Regions from separate parts of the Pseudomonas sp. ASL7 genome, predicted to be linked through region 3. Evidence: predicted binding sites of a transcription regulator. Region 3 holds the regulator's gene; each other region holds the start of a gene.
The links. The regulator FliA, encoded in region 3, starts transcription of late flagellar genes. The targets are predictions, from matches to a motif close to CTAAAGTTTNNNNNNNNNNNGCCGNTAA.
Positions count from the first base shown of each region.

Region 1 (3,279 bases), 3.1 Mb from region 3:
CGACAACCCATGCAGGTTGTGGCTCGCCGCTTCGGTGCGTTGCACGTTGTCCAGGTTGGTACTGGCGATGCTGGTGATTTCGGTGAGGTTGCGCGAGATGTCTTCCGCTACCGAAGTCTGCTCTTCAGCGGCGGTAGCGATCTGGCGGTTCATGTCGCGAATCGCTTCCACGGCATGGGTAATCCGTTCCAGCATGGCGCCAGCCTCGGTCACTTGCTGGACGCTTTCCTCACTGCGCGACTGACCGCTTTCAATCGCCTGGGCCGCATCCACCGCTCCGGTTTGCACGGTTTGAATGATTTGGTTGATCTCGATGATCGACGCCGCCGTGCGTTGGGCCAGGCTACGGACTTCATCGGCCACCACCGCGAAACCGCGCCCGGCTTCACCGGCACGCGCCGCTTCGATGGCCGCGTTGAGCGCCAGCAAATTGGTCTGCTCGGCAATGCCGCGAATCACTTCCAGTACCTTGCCGATGCGCCCGCTGTCAGTTTCCAGTCGACGGATAACCGTGGCGGTATTGGCGATCTCGCCGCGCATTTGAGTGATGGTGTGAATGGTGCCCTGCATGACTTTTTCGCCCTGCTGGGCGGACTGGTCGGCATCGTCGGCCGCACGGGCTGCGTCGGCGGCGTGACGCGCGACTTCCTGAGCGGTGGCGGACATTTCGTTCATCGCCGTGGCCACCTGATCGGTGCGGTTGAACTGTTCGTTGGTGCCACAGGCCATGAGGCTGGCGATCGAATTCAGCTCGCCGCTGGCGCTGTCCAGATCCTTGGCGCTGCGCTGCAAACGGCTGAAGGTTTCGGCAAGAAAATCGCGCAGGGTGTTGGCCGCTATCGCCAGCTTGCCCAACTCGTCCTGACGGCTGCTGGCCACGCGCTCGGCAAACTTGCCCTGGCTCAGTTGCGCCACGTACTCGATCAGTTTGCGAATCGGCTCCACCAGATTGCGGTTGACCAGCCACAGGCTCAACAGGCCGATCAACAGACCCGAAGCCAGCATCACGATAATTCCCAGCAACACCGTGCGATCGGCGCTGGCGCTGATCAGCGTCGACTGCTCTGCACCCTGCTTGCGTAACTCGCTGACCAGCTCGCTCATTTGATCGCTGGTCGCGCGGTCTACGCCTTTGACGGCGGTGTCGCCAGCCGTGGGGTCGGCGCCGGCTGCCACATAGGCATCGCGGCCCTTCAGGTAAGCCGCACCCAACTGTCGGTGTTCGTCGCGCAGGCGTTCTATGCGGGTTTTGAGCTGCGGCTCGATGCCTTTCTGCGTGGCCAGTTCGCCGAGGATGCGCTGCACGTCGCGCTGACGGTCTTCGAACTGTTTCCAGTATTTGTCCAGATCAGCCGGTTGCTTGCCGCGCAGCAGGACGTTTTTCCATTCCTGAACCTGCACTTTGAATTGCAGGTTGGCTTCGTCGACCAGTTGCGAGGTGTGCAGTGGGCCTTCGATCAGATTCGCGTAGCTCTGTACGCCGCTGGACAGGAAATGAAAGCAGGCCAGGGCAATCAGCAACATGGCCAACAGACTTCCACTTAACAAGGCGAGGATTTGTGCTCTCAGGGATTTTTGCAGCATCGAGTGATACTCATGACAGGGATGAGGCACGCCACAACGCGGCGTGAAAAGTGTCCGGACATCCCTGTCTGCGACCTTGGGTCGAGGCCAAAGCCGTGCAAGTTAACGTCTGCGTAATCGGCATCCCAGAGCGATTCTTGAATACATTCCGACCACCGGCGTGGCCACTATTAAGCCTTCATTCAACAGTCACAAAACTGTCAAAATACCTTGCGATGATGCGGCTGTAGCAGCTGGCGAAGCCTGCGTTCGGCTGCGTAGCAGTCGTAAATCCGGTTCACGCGGTTTGCCTGATGTACCGCGTGTTCTGATTTTACGACTGCTTCGCAGCCGAACGCAGGCTTCGCCAGCTGCTACATAGAGCGATTGCGCCCCCATGCGAGCACTAATGAACCACAGCATCGATCAAAGCCATCGCGACCCGGACCTGTTCGGCCTGCTTTACGGTTTCAGTTTTCGTCCAGGCGAACGCGCACGGGAGATTGATTCGGCCAAGGCGTTGCACTGCCTGCAACAACCGGACGACAGCGACGAGTTTCTCTGGCTGCACCTGAACCTGGCGCATGCCGCGTGCGAGCGCTGGATGAAAAGTAATCTGGATTTGCCGGACGAATTTTTCGAAGCCTTGCACGAAGGCTCGCGTTCGACCCGCATCGAGCATGTGGATTCGGCGCTGCTGGCGGTGGTCAACGACGTGGTGTTCAACCTCAGCAGCATGATTTCGTCCGATGTCTCAACGCTGTGGGTCTGCGCCCGCAGTCGGCTGATCATCAGCGCACGCCTGCAACCGCTGCATTCGGTGGACAAGCTGCGTTCGTCGGTGAAGGGTGGTGAATGCTTTCGCTCACCACTGGAATTGCTCGTGCATTTGCTGCGCGACCAGGGCGAAGTGCTGACCCAGATCGTGCGCAAGACCAGCCAGAGTGTCGATCAGATCGAAGACGAGTTGCTGTCCTCGCGACTGTCGACCAACCGTGCGGAACTGGGCGCCAATCGCCGGGTGTTGGTGCGTTTGCAACGGCTGCTGGCGCTGGAGCCAGGCTCGTTGCTGCGCCTGTTGAATCGCCCGCCACAGTGGCTGCAAAAAGACGACGTGAAGGAACTGCGCAAGTCCACCGAGGAGTTTGCGCTGATCATCAACGACCTCACCGCACTGGGTGAGCGGATCAAGCTGTTGCAGGAAGAAATTGCTGCCAACCTCAACGAACAGAGCAACCGCACGCTGTTCACCCTGACCGTGGTCACGGTGCTGGCATTGCCGATCAACATCATCGCCGGTTTCTTTGGCATGAACGTGGGGGGTGTACCGCTTTCAGGGGACCCCGAAGGGTTCTGGATTCTGGTGGCGCTGGTCGTGACGTTTACCGCGATTGCCGGGCGCTGGGCGTTTCGCAAGCGTCAGGATTATTGAGCGAACACACTCCTCTGTAGGAGCGAGCTTGCTCGCGAAAAACCCAAGGGCGTCACTGGGTATCTGGTTTTATGCCTTATCGTTCACGACTTTCGCGAGCAAGCTCGCTCCTACAGAGATGGCGTTGGATTCAGATCAACGGCCCGGCAAAAAACCCTAAACCCTGATCTGACGCAGCCTCTCTGTAACATTCAGCAACGATCATGACCGGCACTCCTCCCCGCTCAGGATTGTCCGTTATGGCTACTCCTACCTTTACCGCCGATCCACAGGCTCCCGCCAGC
Region 1 covers NZ_CM155279.1:3,396,051-3,399,329, forward strand. The annotation lists gene AC1MDT_RS15655 (methyl-accepting chemotaxis protein) at 1-1,584, opposite strand, end outside; gene AC1MDT_RS15660 (transporter) at 1,973-2,995, shown strand; gene AC1MDT_RS15665 (inorganic phosphate transporter) at 3,235-3,279, shown strand, end outside.
Region 1: the regulator FliA is predicted to act here: its motif matches at 1,699-1,726, upstream of AC1MDT_RS15655 (methyl-accepting chemotaxis protein).

Region 2 (3,279 bases), 1.2 Mb from region 3:
ACTAAGTTGCCGCGATCATGTTCGTGACGCCACGAACATGATCAACAGAAACAAAAAAGCCGCGATTATCTCGCGGCTTTTTTGTGGGTCACTGCTTCGGCGGTTCCGCCGGTTTCGGTGCCGGGCTGTCGAAGAGATTCAAGCGTTCCCGAAGCTCATGCGCCGGCAATGGCTCTTTATCCGCAGGTACTGCATTCGGGTCGACTGGTTTGGCCGGCACTTCACCCGGACCACCCTGCCCTTGCGCCGGCTCTGGCGCCGGCTCGGCACCTTGCGAACCTTCGATGGCACGCTGGGCTTTCCTGGTCAGCACCACGATATCGATACGGCGATTAATCGGATTGAGCGGGTTTTCGCGATCGAACAACGCCGACGAGGCATAACCGACGACTCGCGCCACTTGCGATTCCGGGTAGCTGCCGGCAACCAGCGCACGGCGGGCCGCGTTGGCACGGTTGGCCGACAGTTCCCAGTTACCGAAATCGCCGGTGCCCGCGTACGGCTTGGCATCGGTGTGGCCGCTGATGCTGATCTTGTTCGGCACCGCTTTGATGGTGTCGGCCATGGCCAGCAGGATGTCTTCGAAATACGGTTTCAGACGGGAGCTGCCGGAGTCGAACATCGGGCGGTTTTCGGCGTCCATGATCTGGATGCGCAAGCCATCCGGGGTGATATCGAACAGAATCTGGTCTTTAAACTTCTGCAACTGAGGGCTCTGATCAACCTTGTTCTGCAGTTCTTGCAGCAACAGTTCCAAGCGTTCCTTCTCGACCTGTTCAGCCATGCCTTCGACCTGATCGGTGTCGACAGTCACCTTGTCGGGCTGTGGCTGGGATTTCACCTCAGGGTTGAGGGTTTTCTCGGGCGCCAGGGTGGGCGTGCCGCCCAGGTCGATGATGAACGGCGTGCCACTTTCGGAGAAGCCGACCGGGTCTTTGAAGTAACCGGCGATGGCGATCTTTTGTTCCGGCGTCGCGGTGGACAACAGCCACAGCACCAGAAAGAACGCCATCATCGCCGTCGCGAAGTCGGCGAAGGCGATTTTCCACGACCCCCCGTGATGCCCGGCCGCGTATTTCTTGACGCGCTTGATGATTATCGGCTGGTTATTTTCCATGACTTAGCGACCGCGAACCGCTTGTTCCAGCTCAGCGAAGCTAGGACGGTGCGCCGGGTACAGAACCTTGCGGCCGAATTCCACCGCCAGCGATGGCGGCATGCCGGAAGCCGAAGCGACCAGCGAAGCCTTGATCGCCTCGTAAGTGTTCAATTCTTCCTTGGCATCATGGGCCAGGGCGTGCGCCAGGGGGCCGAAGAAACCGTAAGCGGCGAGAATACCGAAGAAGGTCCCCACCAGCGCCGCGCCCACGTGCACGCCGATCATTTTCTGGTCGCTGTCACCCAGGGAGGCCATGGTCACGACGATCCCCAATACCGCCGCGACGATACCGAAGCCCGGCATCGCGTCGGCGATGCCGTTCACCGCGTGGGAGGGGTGATCCAGGTCTTCCTTGAGACTCGCCAGTTCCATATCGAACAGGCCTTCGAGCTCATGGGGCGCCATGTTGCCGGAGGACATGATGCGCAGGTAATCGCAGATGTACGCCGTCATGCGCTCATCTTTCAGGACCGCCGGGTACTTGGCGAAGATCGGGCTCGCGGCAGCATCTTCGATGTCGCCTTCGATCGCCATCATGCCTTCGCGACGGCTCTTGTTGAGGATCTCGTAAATCAGGCCGAGCACTTCGAGGTAGAAGGTATGGTTGAAACGCGAGCTGAACATCCCCAAGGCTTTCTTGAGAACGTGCTTCACCATATGCCCAGGGTTGGCCTGGAGGAATGCACCAAGGGCCGCACCACCGATGATCATCACCTCGAAGGGCTGGATCAGGGCGGCAATCTTGCCGTGGGAGAGCACGTATCCGCCGAGCACGCTCGCGAATACGACGATGATGCCGATAATTTTAGCCATAGGTAGGGGAGCACTTACTGAGTCGGGTTCAAGGTCATATTCGGAAGTTAAAAAATCTCTTCTTCTCCTTATCGGCAAAACTGCGCCAGACTATAGCCAGTTCAGGCGAAAAGCCAATCTAGCCCGCGCCGGGCGTGTTTACAGCCTTTGATGATCCCGTCCAGCCATGGCTAACGAAACAAGCACCCCAACTCAAAAACCGACCACACTTGAAGGCTGGGTCAAGCTTCTGGATGGCGTGCACCTACCGGTTCCGCAAGACAGCCACGACCGAGTCTGCATGGCCATTGCCGATAGCCGCAGCTCCCTGCGCGACATCGCCGATCTGATGCAGGACAGCCCGGCCCTGGCCCTGAGCGTGATTCGCGAAGCCAACCGCTACACCCATGGCAGCATGACCGAACCTGCGGAAAACCTTGAAATAGCGATCAATCGCCTGGGGTTGAAACGCACCGAGGAGCTGCTCGCCCGGCTGCCCGTCGAACCCTCTTCGCAAATCCCCGTCGCCCTGCGTCAGCTTCAGCTGATCAGCCAGCACGCCACCCAACAAGCCAACGGTTTTTTCGCCAATCGCCTGGCCCGACTGTGGCAGGACATCCATTGGGGCAGCCTGCTGTTTCTTTCGCCGTTCTGGCCCTTGGCACTGGCCCACCCGCAACTGCTTGAGGAATGGGAGTTGCGGGTGATTCACAAGGGCGAGTCGGCGCGCAGAGTCGAGAAGCAACTGTTCGGCGTTCGCCTGCTGGAAATCGGTCAGGCACTGGTGGAAATCTGGCGCTTGCCGATCTGGGTGCAGCAGGGTTATCGGCTGTTGCTCACTGAGCAGCGCGAACTGGTGAAAGTCCTGCGCATCGCTCGCGACAGCGATCATCCGCTGCGCCAGCAGAACCGCCTCGATGACGACCCGACCCTGCGCCGCTGGCTCAATCAACCCGCTAATACAGTGCTGCTGGCTAACGGTTTGGCGCTGTCGGCCCAACACGCCTGGGACAGCCCGCACAGTGAACGCTGGCAGTACCTGACCAGCCTTTACCTGCAAGTGCCGATGAACGAGGTGCAGCAGCAGTTGCACCAACAGGCGACGAACAGCGCCCGCCATCACGGCATGCCGGACCTCTGGCACCCGGCCGAATCGTTGATCTGGCCGTGGGGCATGAACCGTAAACACGCCAGTTTGCTGCCGGCCCCAGCCCCCACCACCGAAGACCTGGCGAAGTGGCGCAAACAATGTGCCGAGTTGCTGGTCGAGCCGAGCCGCTTCACCAACGCCATGCACTTGACCATTTCGGCCCGGGACGCGCTGGTCG
Region 2 covers NZ_CM155279.1:5,269,053-5,272,331, reverse strand. The annotation lists gene rsgA (small ribosomal subunit biogenesis GTPase RsgA) at 1-5, shown strand, start outside; gene motB (flagellar motor protein MotB) at 89-1,117, opposite strand; gene motA (flagellar motor stator protein MotA) at 1,121-1,972, opposite strand; gene AC1MDT_RS24365 (HDOD domain-containing protein) at 2,139-3,279, shown strand, end outside.
Region 2: the regulator FliA is predicted to act here: its motif matches at 2,041-2,068, upstream of motA (flagellar motor stator protein MotA).

Region 3 (3,279 bases):
ACGTAGCCCAGACGCTCCGTGGCATCAGTGATCTGCGAGACTTCCTCGGCTTGCGGCATGGTCGGGTCAATCTGGAAATTGACGATCGCGCTATGCAGCTCCCGGGTGAGCTTGCCCACTTCCTGATACAGGCCGCGGTCACGGGTCTGATTGAGCTCATGGATCAATTGCACAGCGTCGCCGAATTTGCCTTTTTCAAGGCTCTCGACCAATTCGACCGCGTGTTTTTTCAGGGTCGATTCAAAATCGCCCAGTGAAGATTCTTTATGCTCCATAGCTCCCCCGTGGCGCAGTCCATCAACCGATGCGTTCGAAAATCTTCTCGATTTTTTCTTTCAACGCCTGGGCCGTGAAGGGTTTGACCACATAGCCGTTAACGCCGGCCTGGGCCGCTTCGATGATCTGCTCGCGCTTGGCTTCAGCGGTAACCATCAGCACCGGCAGGTGCTTGAGCTTTTCATCGGCGCGCACGTGGCGCAGCAGATCGATACCGGTCATGCCAGGCATGTTCCAGTCCGTTACCAGAAAGTCGATGCTCCCGCTGTTAAGAACCGGAATGGCAGTGGTGCCATCGTCGGCCTCGACCGTGTTGGTGAACCCAAGGTCACGCAACAGGTTTTTAATGATCCGCCGCATCGTTGAGAAGTCATCAACGATGAGGATTTTCATGTTCTTGTCCAATTCGACCTCCAAGCAGTCTTAAACGCGCCCAGCACCTGGACGCGCCATTTCAATCAATCTGGCAAAGCACTCAATGACTGTCTGGAGCACAACAGATCGAGACCGGCGCAGTTCAACACCACACCAGCCACGTTCGCAGTGTCCCCACACTGCCTTCAGCGCGCTCGCCACTCCCCCAAACGCCCCCGTAAACGGGCCGCGCACTGGCTATGTAACTGGCTGACCCGCGATTCACTGACCCCCAGGACCTCACCGATTTCCTTCAGATTCAGCTCTTCGTCGTAGTACAGCGCCAACACCAGTCGCTCACGCTCCGGCAAATTGGCAATCGCGTCCGCCAGCGCCGCCTGGAAGCGTTCATCTTCCAGATCGCGTGACGGCTCGAGATGAGCACTTGCGCCATCCTCGTGCAGCCCTTCGTGTTCGCCGTCCTGCAACAGATCGTCGAAACTGAATAAGCGGCTACCCAGGGTGTCGTTCAAAATCCCGTAATAATCGTCGAGACTCAATTGGAGTTCGGCCGCAACTTCGTGATCTTTAGCGTCACGACCGGTTTTAGCTTCAATCGAGCGAATTGCGTCGCTGACCATCCGGGTATTGCGGTGGACCGAACGTGGCGCCCAATCCCCCTTGCGGACTTCATCGAGCATTGCGCCGCGGATTCGAATGCCCGCGTACGTCTCGAAACTCGCGCCTTTGCTGGGGTCGTATTTGTTCGATACTTCCAGCAGACCGATCATCCCGGCCTGGATCAGGTCTTCGACCTGGACACTGGCCGGCAGACGGGCCAGCAAGTGGTAAGCAATGCGTTTAACCAGTGGCGCGTAACGCTCGATCAGCTCGTACTGCGCGTCACGTGCCGACTTCTTGTAGAAGTTGTAACCGCTGGCTGTCATAGAACCGGTCCTGCCGTTTGTTGCACGAGGCGCTCGACAAAAAACTCCAGATGCCCGCGGGGATTGGCAGGCAGCGGCCACGTATCAACCTTCTGCGCAATGGCCTTGAACGCCAGAGAGCACTTGGAACGCGGGAACGCCTCATAGACGGCACGTTGCTTCTGTACGGCCTTGCGCACGCTTTCGTCGTATGGCACTGCACCGACGTATTGTAAGGCGACGTCGAGGAAGCGATCCGTGACCTTGGTCAACTTGGCGAACAGATTGCGACCTTCCTGCGGGCTCTGGGCCATGTTGGCCAGGACGCGGAAGCGGTTCATGCCGTAATCGCGGTTAAGCAGTTTGATCAGTGCATAGGCGTCCGTGATCGAAGTCGGTTCATCGCACACCACCAGCAGGACTTCCTGCGCGGCGCGGACGAAACTGACCACCGAATCACCAATGCCCGCGGCCGTGTCGATCACCAATACGTCGAGGTTGTCGCCGATATCGCTGAACGCCTGGATCAGGCCGGCGTGTTGAGCCGGGCTCAGATGAACCATGCTCTGGGTGCCGGACGCAGCCGGGACGATGCGGATGCCGCCAGGGCCCTGCAACAGAACGTCGCGCAGCTCACATCGGCCTTCGATCACGTCGGCCAGGGTGCGTTTGGGTGTCAGTCCCAGCAGGACGTCGACGTTCGCCAAACCCAGGTCGGCGTCCAACAGCATGACGCGACGGCCGAGTTCAGCCAGGGCCAGTGACAAATTCACTGACACGTTAGTCTTGCCGACGCCACCTTTGCCGCCGGTCACCGCGATCACCTGTACGGGATGCATGCTGCCCATGTTATTTCTTTACCTTGTCTTGCATAGACGGAGGCCACATTACTGGCTGCGCGTTCACAGATGGAACAATGCATGGCAGACCATCGATGTAGGTATAAAAACTGTTCATTACTACCTCAGCCGACCTGTTTGGTCGGGCTGTGGTAAATATCAGCGAACATGTCAGCCATGGCTTCTTCGCTGGGTTCTTCCTGCATTTGCACACTCACGGCGCGACTGACCAACTGATGACGGCGCGGCAGATGCAAATCATCCGGGATCCGTGGGCCATCGGTCAGGTACGCCACCGGCAATTCATGACTGATGGCCAGGCTCAACACCTCGCCCAGACTTGCCGTTTCATCCAGTTTAGTCAGGATGCACCCGGCCAGCCCGCAGCGCTTGTAACTGTGATAAGCGGCCGTTAGAACCTGTTTCTGGCTGGTGGTTGCCAGAACCAGGTAATTTTTCGATTTGATGCCACGACCCGCGAGGCTTTCGAGCTGCATGCGCAGTGCCGGGTCGCTGGCCTGAAGGCCGGCGGTATCGATCAGCACCACGCGCTTGCGCAGCAATGGATCCAGCGCCTGAACCAGCGACTGGCCCGGGTCGACGTGTGTCACCGACACATTGAGGATCCGGCCGAGGGTCTTGAGCTGTTCCTGAGCACCGATACGGTAGCTGTCCATGCTCACCAGTGCGATGTTTTGCGCGCCGTACTTGAGCACGTAGCGGGCGGCCAGTTTGGCCAGGGTGGTGGTCTTGCCCATACCGGCAGGACCGACCATGGCAATCACACCGCCCTCTTCCAGAGGCTCGATCTCCGGTGTGAGGATCATTCGCGCCAGGTACGCCAGCAACATGCGCCAGGCCTGGCGGGGCTCTTCAATGTCGGT
Region 3 covers NZ_CM155279.1:163,730-167,008, reverse strand. The annotation lists gene AC1MDT_RS00775 (protein phosphatase CheZ) at 1-275, opposite strand, end outside; gene AC1MDT_RS00770 (chemotaxis response regulator CheY) at 298-669, opposite strand; gene fliA (RNA polymerase sigma factor FliA) at 837-1,577, opposite strand; gene fleN (flagellar synthesis regulator FleN) at 1,574-2,404, opposite strand; gene flhF (flagellar biosynthesis GTPase FlhF) at 2,521-3,279, opposite strand, start outside.